DNA from 4 places in the Paenibacillus sp. TC-CSREp1 genome. Region 1 is predicted to be linked to each of the others. Evidence: riboswitches for the same ligand, from Rfam matches in the RefSeq annotation. Region 1 holds a riboswitch; each other region holds the start of a gene.
The links. A riboswitch is a leader RNA that binds a small molecule or an ion and turns the genes downstream of it on or off. The one in region 1 is predicted to bind cyclic di-AMP.
Positions count from the first base shown of each region.

Region 2: another riboswitch for cyclic di-AMP. It lies ahead of ACQSGY_RS08025 (3D domain-containing protein); the one in region 1 lies ahead of ACQSGY_RS28820 (C40 family peptidase).
Region 3: another riboswitch for cyclic di-AMP. It lies ahead of ACQSGY_RS27320 (ubiquitin-like domain-containing protein); the one in region 1 lies ahead of ACQSGY_RS28820 (C40 family peptidase).
Region 4: another riboswitch for cyclic di-AMP. It lies ahead of ACQSGY_RS25710 (hypothetical protein); the one in region 1 lies ahead of ACQSGY_RS28820 (C40 family peptidase).

Region 1 is NZ_JBNOKM010000031.1:16,836-21,703, reverse strand. It holds gene ACQSGY_RS28830 (M1 family metallopeptidase) at 1-546, shown strand, start outside; gene ACQSGY_RS28825 (hypothetical protein) at 556-1,401, shown strand; cyclic di-AMP (ydaO/yuaA leader) riboswitch at 1,669-1,806, shown strand; gene ACQSGY_RS28820 (C40 family peptidase) at 1,810-2,280, shown strand; gene ACQSGY_RS28815 (GNAT family N-acetyltransferase) at 2,644-3,138, shown strand; gene ACQSGY_RS28810 (c-type cytochrome) at 3,288-3,644, shown strand; gene ACQSGY_RS28805 (4a-hydroxytetrahydrobiopterin dehydratase) at 3,754-4,050, opposite strand; gene ACQSGY_RS28800 (hypothetical protein) at 4,267-4,560, opposite strand; gene motA (flagellar motor stator protein MotA) at 4,796-4,868, shown strand, end outside.
Region 2 is NZ_JBNOKM010000004.1:313,464-318,331, forward strand. It holds gene ACQSGY_RS08010 (PspA/IM30 family protein) at 1-336, opposite strand, end outside; gene ACQSGY_RS08015 (hypothetical protein) at 485-862, opposite strand; gene ACQSGY_RS08020 (polysaccharide deacetylase family protein) at 1,019-1,825, shown strand; gene ACQSGY_RS08025 (3D domain-containing protein) at 1,978-2,646, opposite strand; cyclic di-AMP (ydaO/yuaA leader) riboswitch at 2,649-2,842, opposite strand; gene ACQSGY_RS08030 (amino acid ABC transporter ATP-binding protein) at 3,074-3,796, opposite strand; gene ACQSGY_RS08035 (ABC transporter substrate-binding protein/permease) at 3,783-4,868, opposite strand, start outside.
Region 3 is NZ_JBNOKM010000026.1:11,576-16,443, reverse strand. It holds gene rsmA (16S rRNA (adenine(1518)-N(6)/adenine(1519)-N(6))-dimethyltransferase RsmA) at 1-105, opposite strand, end outside; gene rnmV (ribonuclease M5) at 110-655, opposite strand; gene ACQSGY_RS27320 (ubiquitin-like domain-containing protein) at 811-1,992, opposite strand; cyclic di-AMP (ydaO/yuaA leader) riboswitch at 2,262-2,515, opposite strand; gene ACQSGY_RS27315 (TatD family hydrolase) at 2,757-3,524, opposite strand; gene ACQSGY_RS27310 (HD domain-containing protein) at 3,863-4,868, opposite strand, start outside.
Region 4 is NZ_JBNOKM010000021.1:14,644-19,511, reverse strand. It holds gene ACQSGY_RS25720 (Nramp family divalent metal transporter) at 1-759, shown strand, start outside; gene ACQSGY_RS25715 (HAD family hydrolase) at 972-1,688, opposite strand; gene ACQSGY_RS25710 (hypothetical protein) at 1,808-2,239, opposite strand; cyclic di-AMP (ydaO/yuaA leader) riboswitch at 2,354-2,529, opposite strand; gene ACQSGY_RS25705 (glutathione peroxidase) at 2,908-3,384, shown strand; tRNA gene ACQSGY_RS25700 (tRNA-Leu) at 3,590-3,672, opposite strand; gene ACQSGY_RS25695 (urease accessory protein UreF) at 4,078-4,779, shown strand.

The DNA.
Region 1 (4,868 bases):
GTGCTGCTTGGTATTGAACAGCAAGTCGGAGCCAAAAAAATGGAACGCATTCTCTCCACCTATGTCAAAAAATATCGTTTTAAACATCCTTCAACAGCTGATTTCCAAAAGGTAGTCGAGCAAGTCACTGCCACCTCCTGGGCAGATTACTTTGACCAATACATCTATAACAACGGCATGGCTGATTTCGCCGTGGAGAGAATTCAGGTCGCCCCTCTTCAGAAAGATGGCAAGACACTGTATGAGTCGGTAATCACTATCGCCAAAAAAGGCAGTGATTATCCAGACATCCCGATTCGGATCGCCTTTGAAGATGGTCATACTTTAGCCAAGCAATGGGATGGCAAGGAGGAACGTATCACGTATAAGCTTACGTATACCTCTCCTGTCAGTTGGGCAATGACGGACCCTTTGTACGACATCGTGCTGGAGAATCGACACATGAACAATTTTTTGAGAGCCGGACTGGACGAGCAAACCAAATCCCGCTGGAGCATGAGCGCTGCGAAATTCATTGAAGTTATATTCGGAGGTCTGTCATGGTGAGGTGGAGACATGAAAGCTAAAATTCGTGAGGGCTGGTTTCTCGTCCGTCAGCATATGTTTATTGCTGCACTTCTATTTATCTATCAGCTCATATGGGGGTACTTTATTTACCGGCTGATTCAATCAGCAGTAGTTCCTCTCCTGCTGCGTTATCCTACAGATGATGCGGGCGAACTGAGCACACTTTTGTTCAAAATGGAAAGTCAGCTAAGCCTGTCCGGCCCTGAGGTTCAGCGCTATCTGTGGATCCTGGGCGGTATGCTGCTGCTTCGCATGCTGATCAGCCCGCTCTTCCAGGCTGGCCTGCTCTATTCCCTGCAGCATTTTAATGCATCAGAAGAGCGAATTCCTTTTGTCCGTGGCATCAAACAGTTATGGAAACCGATGCTGCTCCTGCACGCTGTACGTACGTTGCTGTTATTTCTTCCGGCATACTGGCTCATACCGAAGCTGTATTCCATATTAATGGACAGCTTTCATTCTCTTCATTTACTTCTGCCAGCCCTTCCTTATGCAGTTGGGTGGATCATATATGGCTGCATTGTACATCATACGATGCTCTATATGCAGTTTGGCGCTTCGGCTCCGGAAGGGGAGGGTGGTATTCATGGAACGTTCAAGGGCTTATGGGTTGCTGTACGCCGCGCCTTAACGATTATCGGGATTGCACTGATGCTGGGACTCATTCATCTACTCATCTTTGGTGCATTCACATCGGCGTCATGGTTCCTGACTGGTCTTACCGGGCTGATCCTTCAGCAGTCTTATCCACTTGCCCGCAGCCTGCTCAGCTTATGGAAAGTATGTACCCACTTCCGCGTATGGCAGTCCACATTTTCCAAGGATGAACGATAAACCGTTTACAAAATGAAAAATTGTTACCATCTCATGTTAAACTACTCATGCTTTATTGCGTATAAATACGCAAACCTCGACCTTTCCCCGTCAAAGGTCGAGGTTTTTTTTGCTAATTTTACTGCTAAACGTTGCCAAAGCCCCACTCCTCTGGTACAATAAGCGCAGTGAGTTTTTAGTAACAACTTTGTAATCTTTAAATCCTTATTTGTAACAACTTAAAATTAAATCCTTAAAATTAAATTATCGTTCGTTTTTTCAGGTGCATAACTAGCATAGCCAAATTCCTGGCACCTGGGAAGCGGGGGAACCAGTTATGGGTGAATTGATCTTGATACAGAGGGATCATAGGGGACCTTCAACCGAATCCTTAAGCTAACCTCGCAGGCGTTGGAAGGGGTATATCACTTGTTTAAGAAGAAATTGACCGCAGCAGTACTTAGCCTCACATTTGCATTATCACTTGGTGCAGGCAGCGCATTTGCAGATTCTAAGATGGATAAAGTTATTGATTCAGCAATGGGAACTACATACAAAAGCGGAGGCACAACGCTTGACGGTTTTGACTGCTCCGGATTTACACGGTATGTATTCGACAAATTAGGTATTGATTTGGCTCGTCAATCCAGCTCTCAATATGACATGGGTGATTCCGTATCCCGCATGGAGATGAGACCTGGTGATCTGGTATTCTTCAACACAACAGGTAAAGGCGTATCTCACGTAGGAATTTTCGTCGGTAGTGGAAAATTTGCACATTCTTCTTCTTCTAAAGGTGTAACCATCAGCTCCTTAAGTGAAGATTACTGGGCTAACCGTTACATTGGCGCTAAACGGATTATGAGCACGGACGCATATGAGTCACTGGTCCTCGAATAGGGACAAGCTGTAATCTACATGATGCTGGAACCATGAACTATACTGGAACGAAATACGAAGCAACCAATCGAACCGCCCGGTACATTCTCCGCAGGAATGTATCCGGCGGTTTTTTTGTGCTTTCTGATCCTGTGTGATCGCTGATGCAGCAACTCATGCCTGAGCTCCTGAACCAACACATTCACTTTATTTCGTTTGTCCGTGCCCTTATGATGTTTTTACCCATCCCGTTATAATATAAACGGAATGAGTCCGACTTTTGTTTCACTTTTTTTGGTCTGAACAGAGAGTCTTGTCAAATGAATCGCTCTTTTGTAGAGTGAACAGAGAATGAGTAACAACGAAAGGAGTGTGCATTGTTATATGAATGGAACCCCTGTGGCGTACCATGTCGTGCCAATGGAGGAAACACACGCAGAACTTATATGTGGATGGCAGTATGATCCACCTTACAATATTTATAGCTGGCTTCCCTGGGAGCAGATGAAAGCATTGGAAGTCGAATTTGGAGATGCACAGCTTCGCCAAGAGCAGTATGCTATCGTCCTGGATCAACAGGAGCAGGTCTGTGGATTTGCCCAATTTTTCCCTCTCCAGGGCGTAACACGTATTGGCCTCGGCATGCATCCAGAGAAGTGCGGTCAAGGTCTAGGGACTGCGTTTGTTGCTGCAATCGTGCAGGAAGCTATACGCCGGAATCCGTCCAATGAGATCGATCTTGAAGTACTAACCTGGAACAATCGTGCCATCCGTGTTTATCAGAAGAGCGGCTTTGTCATCCATGATACATATGAACGTCAAACACCAAGCGGGCTAAAGCCCTTTCATTGCATGGTATATGAGGGTCCGAGAACGTAAATGAATAACTAAAATCGTTTCAATTTATCTCTCTTTTGTGATTCGTTCAAAAAATTACCACAAAATGCTATGATGTATCGACAGCTTCCGTTATAATGATAGGGATAGTTTGGGTTAGATGATCTTACATTCTGGAGGGGACATAAGGGATGCACAAATGGATCATGAGCGGGGTATTTTTTGCAGCATGTGCTTTAGCTATTGTTTTAATGTTTACGCTTCCAGGTAAAGAGGAAGTGGCTCAAGAAGCCAAGCCAACCATGCCTGAAGTCACTATGGACGCTGGACAGGCCGAGACACTGGTGAAAGCCAACTGTATTTCCTGTCATGGTGACCAGCTTCAAGGTGGCGTAGGCCCGGCTCTTGCAAACATTGGCAGTAAAGACGATGTAGAGAAAATCTATTCTACGATTGTCAAAGGTAAGGGCGGCATGCCTTCGTTTAAAGGAAAACTACAGGACGAGGAAATTGCCCACATCGCAATGTGGCTCGCAGAGAAAAAGTAAACCCGTCCTTCATACGGGTAACCCAAAGGCCCTCATTTCCCAACCGGGAGACAAGGGCCTTTGGGCTGTTTGCTCTGAACATCTTCCCGCAGACCGATGCTGCGGCAGCTTATTCTGTTCTCATTTTCTCAAAAGCTTCATTGTATTGCTCTGCTTCTTTAATATCGACCGATGTAATGCCGCCTTCATCCCATGAAGTCAGACGCAGCGTAACGGTTGTATAATCAATGGTGATAAAAGGATGATGATTGAATGCTTCCGAGATCGCTGCGACCTCGTCTACAAATGCAATCCCTTTCATATAGTTAGAGAACACAAATTTACGGACAATCCACCGTCCCTCTTCCAGTTCCCAGCCTTCCAGCCTTCCCAGATGAGCTTCGACTTCCTCTTGCGAAAAAACCATGCGTTATCTTCCTCCCCATATGATGAGACATCGCGGATTTGCATCCGCATGACCATCGACACCTTTTCTGCTGCTGATGCAGCCCTAAAGGCAGGCTCCGCCCTGCGAAAGCCTTTTTTCATGAGTATCATCTTATCACGTCAAAGCGTCAAAATCCATAGAACAGACGGCTCAGAGCCTTGAAGCACAAGGCATGTTGTAGATCCGTTACGATATTCAGATCAAAGGTACAAACGTCAGCTCTTCTTCTCCAATCAAAATATGAATCCGGTGCTGGTCCTTATCATAAATCACGACACCGCTCCCTACCGGAATAACTGACTCTTCACCGAGCGCATAGAATAGATCTTCGGCCAGTGCCTCATCCACCTCCAGCTGCTCTGGTTCCCCCAGCCTGCCCCACTCTTCTGCATCCATCTCGAAGAAAACATAGCGATCCGGTATACGTCCGATGGCCGATGTTAAATCTGTCAATATTCCTTCATAATCACGTCCATGCTTTACGCCCATTGACTTTTCACTCCTACTGGCTCCCGAAGGTGCGGATTTGATCTTATTATACCTGAAAATAACCCTTAAAAAAAAAGCCCATTTGGTCGATAAATACTATACATGACCGTTTCAATCGTTTTGGCTGCCCTGAGGGGCGTCAGACATGCAGCGGATTGCGGCGTTTGCGTTCGTCCGGAAGCCCGAATTCAGCCGCTTGAAAGGATTCAATTTTATCTCATGGATGAGGTGTATGATGGAAATTTCAACGATTATCGGACTAGTTTTGGGTTTGGTCTCCCTTGTACTTGGTATGTTCCTAAAAGGAG
Region 2 (4,868 bases), on a different contig from region 1:
TTTGTTTTGATCGTAGCTGGCTTTGTACTCCACCATTTTTTCTTCAGCTGCTTTTTTCTCTTCCAATGCCCGGCGCGCCAGATCCATATTCTGTGCACGAGCTGCTGTGTGGGCCTGCTCTTCACGTTTTTTTACGAGAGCTTCCTGCTCTTCATACAGCTGCTTGAACTTTTTCTCAATGGCAATCTGAGCGGCTACTGCTTTCTCGGCATCCTCCAGATCTTCTTGCATGTCACGGATATATTGATCGGTCATCTTGATTGGATCTTCAGCTTTGTCGATAATCGCGTTAATATTGGACATGGTCAGGTCACGTAATCTTTTGAAAATGGACATTAGGTTATTCCTCCTAGTGATAGTTCATCGTATATATAGATACATACGCAGCATTCTGTAACTCGTTTCAATTTTAGCACAAAAAAATTAAAACAAGATGAAAGCCTGATTACCAGAAGCAATTTCTACATCCTGTTTATATTCGTTTTTAGTTCGGCCGCTCTTCCTGCGACTCCTCAGATAGCTGCGTTTGCTCTGGCATCCTGCTCAAATGTTCGTCCATAAGCCTCTCTGCAGTGTGCACGATTTCGTCGATTTGCATGCGTGTGATGCTGTCAAAATGAATGCCCATAATTACCGTAACGGTTACCTTTAATTGAAGAGCTGCCTTTCGGGCAAGCCGCTCACATAGCTCCTGCTCCTTATGACCAGGGATATGCACTGTCGTACCGCTAACGCGCTCCTGGTCCACATAGAAGGTCGATACAGCCCCAATATGAGCTTTCCCGCCAGTAACCAGAAATACTTTATCCACTCCGGCTTCAATAACCTCTAATCGAATGGATTTCAGATCATATGTACTCATCTCACTCCACCTGTCCTTCTCTATATGTGATATATGGTAGAATTATGACTTTCTAGACGTCTACTGTGCAATGAGACTTCTCACACACGCATAAAAGTCACTATCACAGGGCATACCATAAAGAACGTCATTTTTGAAAAAAGGAGGCCTTTACATATGCGTTTACGCCTCATTATGATTGTGTTTATTACGGTTATCAGCTTAGGAGCTTTGCCGCTTTCTCCCGCTCATGCTTATGTGTCCCCAGAAGGCGCTGAGGAAAGGTCTCATACCCCTGCATCCACTTCAGATACCGGAGAAGAGCAGCTGACCTTGGGACAACTGCGGCAGAAATATGCGGACACCTTTAAAACAAACGGTCCTTCCACCAAGCAGGTTGCGCTTACTTTTGATGATGTTCCCGATCCGCGATTTACCGGTCAGGTGCTGGATGTATTAAAAAAATACAAGGTGCGCGCAACATTTTTTGTTGTAGGCAGCCGGGCCGAGAAACATCCAGATCTGGTAAAACGTATGGTGAAGGAAGGGCATGTTATAGGCAATCACAGCTATAATCATCCTGAATTCAGCAAGTTATCCATGACCGCTTTTCGCAAGCAAATTTTACGTACTGGAGACATTATCCAGCGTCTGACCGGATACACGCCGAAAATGATTCGCCCCCCATATGGTGATATTAATGAGGAACAGCTTCGCTGGGCTCGAAAGCAGCGTTACAGCATCGTTAACTGGAATGTTGATTCTCTGGATTGGAAGGGCCTTCCGAAAGAGAAAGTGAAATATAACATTCTTTCTGCGGTCAAACCCGGCTCCATTGTACTGCAGCATGCCGGTGGAGGCACAGGGTCCAATCTGAATGGTACCGTTGAAGCATTGCCTGAAGTGATTGAGGAACTGCGGAATCGAGGATATGATCTCGTTACTTTGGATGAAATGCTGAAGCTATCCAAGGAAAAGCAGTAAATATAGCTGACTGCAATAAACAGGGTGTTCCTTGGCGTTAACATGACAACACATCATGATAATACCCAAGAACACCCTGTATCTGTTTGTTATTCAATTTTATTAGCTTTTAATCATGGATACATCCAGAATCAAGTCCATTAATCAAGCAACTACTTTAAAACGTAAAGCTCAACATCCTGGAAACCAAATGTATTTACAAACTGCTTGCTGCCCGGAATGAAAATATCAATGCGATTGCCTTTAATCGCACTCCCTGCATCGAGTGCCGTAGCTACGAAGGCTTGCTTCGGCAGCCCCGGATGTGAATGGCCCGTTACAAGCACTTTCGTGCCAAAAGGAATGACCTTCGGATCTACCGCAATGGTTCCAAGCTCCAGCGGATTGCCGAAATAATCGACAGCGCCCCATCCTCCATTTTCAGAAGCATCCGCGGAGTATGCTGTAGCCTTCACATTGATGGTTTTGCTGTAATCAAAGGTTTTACCCCAGGCTTGTACAACTTTATTCTCGGCATTCACATCCAGACTGGCAGCTTTAACCGTATTTGCTTGAGCTTTCATCTTTGCTGGTGCCGCCGCTGCTTCTTCCTGGCCCGGAATCGTAATTTTCAAACCACCATAGATGTTATACGGTGAAATATTTTTATTGGCATTCATTAATTTGTCTGTGGAAACGCCATACTGCTTCGATAACGTAAAGAACGTATCTCCCTCTTTAGCAACATGTACAGATTCTGCGTGAGCGGGAACAGCTTGAATCAATAGTACGGATGTCAGTAGTGCGATGGCTGCTTTTGATATACGTTTGTGGTTAAACATGGTCTTCCTCCTCATTATGCCTGCGAAGTTAGTTGTCGGATTCGGATGGAGGAACCCACCCTATAGGCTGTACTGAACATGCTGATGCATTATGTATTCCTAATTCACCCCTAGCAGTGTGCTGTCCATATGACAGGACAATTGCATTGTTACATCCCCCGCATTTCCTCTCCGGAAATTTCGGCCGCATTCAATATATCACAATTTTGTAACCATGAGCTGTAGTAAATGTTACCATTTTGCGATTCACCAGCCTGATCCAGTCTGCTTTTTCATAAAAAAATCACTATTTCAGATCCATTCCCCAGGTATTATCATTAGCAATCAGGTAACAGAAAGGTTACATTTCTTGATCGAAAATTAAAAAAAAGCGTTACCGACACATCAGGTCGATAACGCTTTGATTCTAATGGAATATAAAAATCAATTAGAGAACTTTTGCAAGAAAATCACGTGTCCGTGGATGCTTGGGAGCGCCAAACACCTCATCAGGTGTACCTTCTTCAACAATAACTCCACCGTCCATGAACAGGATGCGGTCACCCACCTCACGCGCAAAGCCCATCTCATGTGTAACAATCACCATCGTCATGCCACCTTCGGCCAGTCGTTTCATAACTTCCAGCACCTCTCCAACCATCTCAGGGTCCAGAGCTGATGTAGGCTCATCAAACAGCATTACATGCGGCTGCATAGCCAGTGCTCTTGCAATTGCAATCCGCTGCTTTTGTCCACCAGACAGCTGATTGGGATACACATCTTTTTTGTCAGCCAAACCGACCGTCTTTAGAAGATCCTCGGCGATTTTGTTGGCCTCCTCCGTCGATTGTTTCTTCACCTTAATCGGAGCAATCGTGATGTTTTGCAGCACCGTTTTATGTGGGAACAGATTAAAATGCTGGAACACCATGCCCATCTTTTCACGAGTTGCGTTGATATTGTGCTTGGGGTCAGTAATCGATACACCCTCAAATTCAATCTGGCCTGAGGTTGGCTGCTCCAGCAGGTTCAGACAGCGCAGAAACGTACTTTTCCCTGAACCGGAAGGACCGATTACCACAACAACCTCACCTTTGGCGATGGTTACGTCAATTCCCTTCAGTACATCATTTTTTCCATAAGATTTGTGTAATTGTCTAACGTCTATCACTTGCACCCAACTTCCTTTCCAATCGACCCAGCAGCTTGGACAAAATAAATGTCATTACAAAATAAATCGCTGCCGCAATAAGGAATGGATTCATTCCCTGGTACGTAATGTTTTTGACTACACTTGCCTGATACATAATATCCACCATACCGATGACCGAGATAATGGAAGATTCTTTAATGATGGTCACAAACTCGTTACCGATCGCCGGCAACACGGCTTTGAAGGCCTGTGGCAAAATAATATAACGCATCGCAGCGCCTCTGCCCATACCAAGTGAGCGGGCTGCCTCCAATTGACCACGGTCCACGCCTTGAATCCCTGCACGGAAAATCTCTGCAAGATACGCACCACTGTTAATGGAAAGTGTCATAATACCTGCTTGAAGCGCCGAGAAGTTAATGCCAAAAGTCAAGGAAACACCATAATAAATAATCATGAGCTGCACCAGCATTGGCGTACCCCGAATGACTTCAACATAAGCTGTACCGATCCAGCGCAATACTGCCATATTATGAAGACGGAAGAGACAGATAATCAGACCGATGATCACCCCGAACAATACACCCAATGCCGATAACAGCAGCGTATAACCGATACCTGTTGCATAGAAGCTTTTATACTGCCAGAATACTTCAAAAATATTTTGTGATTTGTTGACTCTGTCAGCCATCAGGAGACTTGCATCCGTCACCATCTGGTTGATTTTATCTTCGCTTTTCAGTCGCTCCAGCGTTTGGTTCACTGCGGTCAGCAGCTCTGTGTTGCCTTTGCGAATCCCGATTGCTGCCTCAACCTGTTCCTCGTCCGGAACCGCCGGGGCAAGACCAATCATATCATCGAGATATCCGGCAGCTACGGTATCCTCCACAATCGCCGCATCCACACGTTTCGTTTGCAGCTGAAGCACGATGTCGGAGATTTTATCCAGGGAAGTCAGCTTCGCACCTGGAATCTTCTGTCCAATCGTTTCCTGGATGGAGCCCTTTTGTACACCGATTTTTGCGTTTTCCAGCGCCTTCATATCCGGGTATTTGTCTTTGTCAACATTACGGACCATAATGACTTGCTT
Region 3 (4,868 bases), on a different contig from region 1:
AAAGTTCTGACCCAGACTTTTTTTGAAGGAGAATCCATGCTTTTGAATAATCTCCTTGGTGCGTTTCGGTGTAGCTATCTCAATGGTTTGATCCATGTCCTTCATAAGTTCACAATCCTTCACGTTCAATTTGCGCCAGTGCAGCGGAGAATTCTTCTCTGGTAATCTGAAATACACTCAATCGTTTGTGGAACTGCTTGCCGTTACAGTATCCAATCCCGAGCAGGTTGCCCATCTCCATCCGGCGTGCAGCAGCCCGTGGGTGTACAATCAGACCTGCTTCGATCAGATCCTCCCAGTCAATAAGAGGAGGTGCACCCTCATATGAGGTATGTACACGTGCCAGTGCATGACGAATGGCTTCTGGAGAAGCATTCTCTACCCCGATATCGCCTTTGCGCGTTGCATCTGCCTCTGGAATAAATGCATGCTTGCAGCCAGGAATTTTATTCGCAATAATTTTGCGGATTCGCTCTCCGGCATGATCGGGATCGGTCAGGATAATCACACCTCGTCTCTCCTGAGCAAGTGCGATTCGCTTCAGCACACGCTGATTAATTGCAGAACCTCCTGTTTCAATGGTGTCCGCCTCAACCGCCCGCCGAATGGCTACCGTATCGTCCCGGCCCTCCACCACAATCACTTCTTTTATCATGTTCCTTTTCTTCCTTTCTAACGCAAAAAGAAGAGGAATATCCTCTTCTCTGCCAAACGGCGGAGGAGACTGAATTCAGACCCCTCCGCCGCATATTCCGCATGAATCATTCATGCAACTATTTTATAGCATTCCCATATCAAAGTAAAACGATTTTAGTTCGCTTCCGGCTTCACCGGTCCAATCACGTAGACCGTTTTGCCTTTTTTACGTCCGAAATTCAGGGCATGCTTCACACTGTCGTAGTAAACGTCAATTTTATTGCCTTTAATCGCACCGCCTGTATCTTCCGCACGACGGAAGCCAAGGCCCTCGATGTATACCCACCAGCCAATAGGAATGACTTTAGGATCAACCGCGATGGTGCGCCCTTCTGTTACACGAGTACCAGAAGCCGTTTTCGTACCAATACCTGGCTCTTCGGCAGAGTAGGCAGTCATGGATACATTTTTTAACACCTTGGAATATTTAAAAGAAGTCCCGGCGACCGTAATCACCTTGCTGCCCGAGGCAGATGTTTTCGTCGAGTTCGCTGTTGTTGCTTTTTTGCTTGAGGTTTTGGCCGATACCAGTTGAACCTCAGGTGCTTTCACTACTGGTTTGGCTTTTGTACCTACCGCGATGACCTTATCTACACGATTAGTCGCGATCGTTTTGCCTACCATTTTTTTGGAGACGAGTTCCCCATCTTGAAATACCTTTTCGATATGCTGCACCAGTGTGCCTTCTTTACCGTTTACAACAACACGGTTATCCCCTTTGAACAAACTAGGATCTGCCGTTTTTACAACCTTGTACGCAATCGGGTGCTTCACATCCACAGTATGCTTTGTTACACGCACTACCCGAATCTTCATATCCGCTTTAATTGCGGTTCCAAGCGCTGGGTACACTTTATCATGATTTGCAACTTCAATACCTGATTGCTGAATTACATCTTGTACCGATGAATCGGTTGTATACAGAGTCTTGGTGTCTCCGTCTGCCGTAATTTTTACTGGAACGGCCCGCTCGATAACGATTCGGTCTCCATCTGCAATGGCCCCGTTCATGGGCATGGATACCTTGTCGTGAGGGCTGACTGTGATTGACTGCTCCTCCAACATTTCGTGAAGCATTCCTGTACGAGTCTCTACCACTTGAGCTTTGCCGTCAATAACCAGCGAAATTTGCTTCCCGGCCTGACCGTAAACGACTAACAAGATCATGATTGCAAGCGCAATTGAGAATATCGCGATCAGTGCCATTTGACGCAAGTTCTCATGCTTCCACCGCAACGCGAAAGACTTACTGGATGATCGTGACTCATGGGTCTCTTCTGGTTGGAATGTGCCCACTTCTCCGTCCTCCTTCATAGCCTCGCCGTCTAAAGTAATGCATGATGTATGTGACGCGACTATACCAAATTTTCCTACAGAACACAGATCAGAGGTAATGACCGGTTCTGCACCATGAACCCCTCTTCGCAACATGATGCCATCTTCGGAAAGCTTGCCGTAAGATGACGTTATTTCTTTTATTCAAAACAAAAAAAGCCAAAGAAAGAGTGTTAAGAGACTCTTTCGTGGCTTCCGAATGATTTGAATATCGGAAATTCATGCACGAGGTTGCCTCTCTTTTTCCGCTTGCGAGGTTAGCTGTCGGGTTCGGGCGAAAGAGAGCCGCCCTATCTTAGGTCACCCGCTCATGGCGGACGCCCTTGAATTCACCCCGAGACCCAAAGAAGAAATCAAATACGGCTTCGCAGATTCATTCGCTGCTTTTGGGTCAGCGAACGATGCGCATCGGCTGCAATCACCGATGTTTAAGCCCTATTGGTTCCCCCGCTCTCCGATAACGGAGACTCAGCGAGATTGATTCATGAAAGTATTGTTGTCTTATCGGAAAGTGTCCCTTTGTTCATCCCCCGAACATCTGTCCAATTTTCCGCACAACAATTCACTGAAAAGATGATATCCTGTTTTGATGCATGTTGTAAAGCATGGATCAAGTACGTTTTTCTAAATATTTGGTTAAAATATTGTAATATTCTTCAATTATTCGAATCAAAGAGCAGATTACCTCTCTATAACTCCCTTTTTCACCTGATTTACTCGATTTCTTATTGAATCCCAAATCGTTCCATGGCATTTTTGGTTGTTATTGCAGCAATTTCCTCGACCGAAATGCCTTTAATTTCCGCAGCTGCCTCGGCAACCAGACGTACATGCGCTGTTTCGTTTCGTTTTCCACGATAAGGATGGGGTGTAAGATATGGGGAGTCGGTTTCCAGGAAAAATCGATCCATCGGAACCTTCGCAAGCACCTCTTTGGGCTGCTTCGCATTTTTGAAAGTGACCGGTCCGCCGAAGGATAAGTGGAACCCTAAATCCAGACACATTTTTGCTGTTTCCCAGCTGCCTGAAAACGAATGCATGACTCCGCCAACTTCACCAGCCTTTTCTTCACGCAAAATACGAACAATATCCTCATGAGCATCGCGATTATGAATAACAATAGGCATATTCAACTCACGTGCTAATGCAATTTGTTGTCGTAATACGCGGTGCTGTACGTCCTTTGGTGAAGTGTCCCAATGATAATCCAAACCGATCTCGCCAATGGCTACCACCTTTTCATGTTTGCACAATGATGCAATCCATTCCAGATCACCCTCCTGCATCGTAATTGCATCCACCGGATGCCATCCCACCGCCGCATAGATAAAATCGTACGTTTCCGCCAGCTTCATCGTTGTCGGGATCGTCTCCCGATTGAAGCCAACATTGATCATACGTGTGACGCCTGCATCTACAGCCCGCTGGATCATGTCCTCCCGGTCTTCGTCGAATTGTGGCGCATCGAGGTGTGTATGTGTGTCGAATAACATGCTGTTTATTTCTCCCTTCCTGTCGATATAAAAATCCAGATTATTTCTGTATCAGACTCTCAAAATTATTTTTTTCTTAACCAATTGATTGGGACGATTTATTATTTCTTTATTTTCATTTTTAACACTCAAGCAACTATATATAGAAGGAAAATAAAAAGTCAAATCAATATGTTGCATCTAAACTGCATCTGGAACTGAACATTTCCTCTCTTCAATTACAAAATTATGTCGATCTACATTTACTCCCCATTAAAGCAGATTAATGTATCATGTAAAATAGCTCTCTTAGAAAGTCTTTCGATATCGAAATGTTCACCCTGCTGCACCACTCGGAATTACAGAAAATAGGGGCGTATATGGGACGGCAATTCATGCAAAATGGCATCCACCTTGTTTTGCGGGTAGTACAGATGATGTTTCCCTAGATGAAGACCGCTGATGGAACGCACAATATCGGAGACCTCTGACAATTCAATGAGTTTGTCCTGCCGATCCAGCAGAAGAATCTGTTTATCAGTAGATTGATCTGGACGAAACACATCATATGGATTATCCGTTGGAAAATCAATCTCAAGATCATATTCGGGATTCAGTCCTACGTGAACAAATGCCTCCCGAATCTCTTCAATGATGTTTAAGTCGATCTGTTCAAGCTCCACATATTTATACAACTTGCGATCCATAAAACGCTCGCACAGCTCGCTCAGAACAGCATCGTCCTCTTTACGCCACTGCATAAAGGCTGTCTGTATCAATGCTTCATCAAGCTGCAGATACTCATCAACGGAGATTTCACCATTAAACAGCTGAGGCAGTGGCTCCACCATGAAACGAAATGAAAATTGCTGCTTCACAAGCTCCTTTGCCCTTTTGAAAATTTGACGCAAAATAATTTCGGAGCTGCGCGTCACAGGATGAAAATAAATCTGCCAGTACATCTGGTATCTGGACATGAGGTAATCTTCAACAGCGTGCATGCCAGACTCTTTAACGACAATCCGTCCATGATACGGACGCAGCATCCGAAGAATTCGGTCCAAGTCGATGGTACCATAATTCACTCCGGTAAAATACGCATCTCGGAGCAGGTAATCCATTCGGTCAGCATCCAGCGGACTGGTCACCAGATTTACAACAATCGGTTTATCATAGGTTTTCTGGATGACAGAAGCAATTTTCTCTGGAAAATCAGGAGCGTACCGTCTTAGAATCGCCCCTACTTCGGTATCCCCCTGGATAATGCGGCAAGTCCAATCTTCATGATGCATATTAAAAGCCTCTTCAATGGAATGTGAGAAAGGCCCATGTCCAAGATCATGAAGCAGGGCAGCACAAAGTGCC
Region 4 (4,868 bases), on a different contig from region 1:
CTGGCGAAACCGGACATGGGCGGTGTACTGCACGGATTCGTACCCAGCAGTGAGCTTTTGCAGAACCCGGCTATGCTCTACATTGCCATCGGCATCATTGGTGCGACGGTCATGCCGCATAACCTGTATCTGCATTCTTCCATCGTACAGACACGTCAGATCGAGCAGACAGCTCAGGGGAAAAGAGAAGCGATTCGATACACCACGATGGATTCAACCATCGCACTGACGCTGGCCCTGTTCATTAATGCAGCCATCCTGATTGTATCGGCGGCAGTATTCCACAGCGCAGGCATGACCCAGGTTGCCGAGATTTCAGATGCATATCATCTGCTGACTCCGCTGCTCGGCACCACCATTGCCAGCATCCTGTTTGGCGTCGCTTTGCTCGCATCAGGTCAGAACTCTACCCTCACAGGTACGCTTGCTGGACAGATCGTCATGGAGGGGTTTCTGAATATTCGTATTCCGGCCTGGCTGCGTCGTCTCGTCACACGGCTGATCGCAATCATTCCGGCCGTCATTGTAACCGCCATTGCGGGCGAACGCGGAACAGAGGAACTGCTGATTCTGAGCCAGGTTATACTGTCCCTGCAGCTGCCTTTTGCCGTTATCCCGCTGGTGATGTTCACGAGTGACAAAAAAAGCATGGGCCCGTTTGTTAATAAACTCTGGCTCAAGGTCGTTTCCTGGATTATCGCTGCGATCATCGTAGTGCTGAACGTGTACCTGATTATCCAGACTATTATGCTGTTCTAACTTATATATAAGCTGAACTAAGGACGTTTACAGTTGCACTCCGATGACAGAATAATCTCAACTTTCAAAAATCCCGTAATATAAAAAAAGGCTGACTCGCCGTCTGGTACGATTACCAACGCGAATCAGCCTTTTTAAGTCTTTCATTTGTTATACAGCCCAGCTGCATATAACCTCTAACTCGACCTGATGTAACCTAATGCTCATATGAACTAAGATGCATCGTTATCAGGTATGAGCAGCGGCAACAGTTCATCCAATGATTTAACCGTCCAGTCTGCACGCTCATGCTCTGACTGCACTGGCTGAAACCTTCCATATCCCTGGAGAATACGAATGGTATGCAGGCCCAGACTACGAGCGGGAACGATATCATTGTCAATCCGATCTCCAATCATCACCGCTTCCTCCGGGGCACAACCAGCCTGTTTCAGGGCAACCGCATACAATTCCGGGTCGGGCTTGGACACTCCTTCTTCTGCCGAGCAGGCCAGTACATGAACATATTTTCGAAGTCCATAACTCTCCAGCCGCATTTCAGTCCCCGGGCTCTGATTCGCAATAATGCCTATGTGATAGTGCTGCGACAGCTGCTTGAGCACCTTGGCTGCAGAAGGAAATGGCCGCTCCAGCTCTTTGTGGAATTTCAGCTTCTCCTGAATCAGTTTGCGGTGACCTTCATCCTGAATGTATGTCCGTATGGCTACCTTCATAGGCCATTGTTCGTAGTTCTGGTAACATTGTGCAAACAGCTCCCGTACATCCTCAATTTTCACAGGATAGTCGTAAGCATTCGCCTCACGCACAAACTGCCCGATAATATCGTCAACAGGCTCCCATTCATCCACCAGCGTATCCCCTACATCAAAAAACAACCACTTCAACCCGGCAATATCCGGCAAGCCAATTCCTCCTTGTACGCCACTCAATGACGATCCCGGGCGCGCATGCTGTATCCATAAAAAAGAAGACTCACGACAAGCATGAGTCTCCTCGGATTCCGTTAGTCCATACCTGTAATTATAACAGGCACCTTACACAGGATCAATCATAAGCTGCTTGCTTCAGCTTCGAGTTTATTGCAACTATTAAGCAAGAATCCAACTTCTCCATTTAACGAATACACAATTTTGTCCGCACCCATGCCCCGATAAATGCCTTTTGGATGACTTTGCTCCGTTATCACGCATAGAGACTTGGATGTCCAGGAGCGAACAATCTGCAGGTAACGGCAAGTCAGGTTCAGACTGTTTTCAAAAATAAATACGTTGCCTACGCTCGTCTGCGGCAAAAACCATTTTTGAGCTGCTGCTGTATTCATACGAATCACATGCTCTACTCCGATCCGGCGGAGCTTGCGCTCCTCACCCGCACTGTTTGTCAGAACGGCAAAAGGCATTTTTTTGTACATTAGCAGCTTCACAAATTTACGTCCAGCTTCATTTGGTGCGGTTACTAAAATCATCTCTGTATCCATCATTCGTTCCTCCCTTGGCGTGAAAAGACAACAAAAAAGAAGCGTGGGGACCAAGGCCTCCGAAACGCTTCTTAAATAATCCATGGCGAAAACGCCATGAACCAGCGTGCGGTTTGTTGCCTCTCCCTTTAACGCTTACGAGGTTAGCTGACGGATTCGGGCGCGAGAGTCGCCCTATTTCCGGCTGTCACCGGAAAATTCACCCCATGGATGTCTGCTGCTGTAATACAGCCCATCCTGTTGGTTCCCCCGTTTTCCACCCACGATGAATGGAAACTCAGCGATTGAAACATCGTTCGTAAATCTTGCATGTAAGACCGATCGATATCATCGTCTGTTTCGTTTTTCAGGTACAATATAATTAAAATTCAAATTACGCTTTGAATCATACACCCGTGCCATGATCATGTAAAGTCCGGGCAGATCACCGAATCGTCAGAATTCCGGCAATAAACTTCAATAATAACGCTTACAATGAGCTTATACGCTATCCAACTCTTCCAAGCTGTCTAATTCTCGCCCGCACAAAAAATTGATCAAGCGAATTGCATTCCTTCTATGAATAAGGTGAGCCGATAAGGATAATAGTGTCCTCCGTAAATTGATTTTGCATTATTTAATTGTATAAAATATAATAAACTTATCAACATAATATGATGGAGGCGATCCCCATGTCAGTCTATGATTACAAAGTAAACACCCTTCGCGGACAAGAGATTGAAATGTCCCAATATCGCGGCAAAGTGTTGTTAATTGTAAATACCGCAAGCCAGTGCGGCCTAACTCCTCAATTCAAGGGCCTGCAGGAGCTGCAGGATCAATTTCAGGATGCTCCTTTCGAGGTCCTTGGATTTCCCAGCAACCAGTTTGCCCAGGAGAAGGGTTCCTCTGATGACATCGCTGAGTTCTGTCAGATGAACTATGGCGTAAGCTTCCCTATGTTTGAGAAGATTGACGTTAACGGTGCCAGTGCTCACCCGCTATTCCAGCATATTACTAAGGAAGCACCAGGTCTGCTCGGCTCCAAGGCCATCAAATGGAACTTCACCAAATTCCTTGTCGATCAGGAAGGGAACGTTGTGAAGCGTTATGCTCCCCAGACTACACCTGATAAAATTGTAGAGGATATTCAGAAATTATTGAAATAAATAACACCCGTTTCTACACTTTGAAAAAAGCTGCCCCAAACCACAGAGCCTCGGTTCTGCTCGGTTTACAGGGTGGCTTTTTTACGCAGCTAATGAAACTTATCTCCGCCCGTTGTCGCCTTTCAGCTGTTATTTATGCAGGATCAAAAGACAAAAAAAGAAGCCTCCCGTACAGGGAAGCTTCCTTCAATAACACTTCATATGATGCGGTCGAGAGGACTCGAACCTCCACGGGCGTACGCCCACTACCCCCTCAAGATAGCGTGTCTGCCATTCCACCACGACCGCATGTCGTAAATTATCGGCAACAGAATTGATTATACCGGAATGTTATCTAAATGTAAAGCATTTATTTAAACACGCCAAAAATCAGTCATATTTCCCCAAATGTGCGCATATCCTGAATCTGATTCCGAAAAAATGCCAAGGCCGCAGTGGAACCAGAATGAATTTCTTGCAGCATCGTATTTTCAAATATTATTTCTAAAGGAGAACAAATTTATTGTCATATTATATAACATATATAATAATAAAGAAGGAAATTTAAGCTTTTTTCAATACAAACCATTGACAAAACACGGATAATTATGTGAATATATATATCATATAATTCGGATTTAAGCACATAAGATTTAGAAAAGAGTATTTTATGTAAGATAAAATAACACAAACAAGCACTGGAGGCGAAAGATCGTGAACCGTGGCAATAAGCTGCTAGATTACGTGAAGCTGCTTGATCCTTCTGTTCAGGTTGGAGGGTTCTCCCATTTCTTCGGCATGGATACACATATCAAGGAAGGAACCATCCGTACAGCCGAGGATCTTGAATCGTTCATGCGCTGCCAGCTGCATCCCAGTCTGGTTCGTCTTGAAGGTATGGCCATCAAAGGCATATATACCGCAATCGATCACAAAGACACTTGGCGCATCGCCCTGATCGACAAGCTTGTTCACGTGCAGCGAACACCTGCCGAGCTTAGAGAACAGGCAGCTACCATCGGCAAACGTTTAATCAAGCTATCTCACGCCCTGCATCCCTGGATCGACTTCAAACCGCTTGAACAGATTTTCACCAAATACAGCTCCGTCGGCTGTCTCCCCACCGTTCACGCCTGGATTAACCACCACCTCGACATCCCCGTCGAAGAGGCGGTCCTCGGTTATCTGCATTCAGCCATGTATGCCTGTATATCCGAAGCCTCCAAAGCTATTCCTCTAAGTGAGAATGTCACCAAGGAGCTGCCCGGTCGCCTGACCACAGACCTTGAGCACGAATGGAAGACCGTGAGTGCTTCTTCTCCAGATGGACACATGCACCCTGCATCGCTGTCTATGAAGACGTTATTCCCCAGCTTCCATATGCTCGGAGCCGGGCTTCACGCTTACAGAGCTTGAGCCCCTCCCCACCAGCCCTTTCTTGATTCCATTCAAAAACACGCCGCAACCCCCTTGCTGGCGTGTTTTTTCGTTTATGAAAGCTTGCT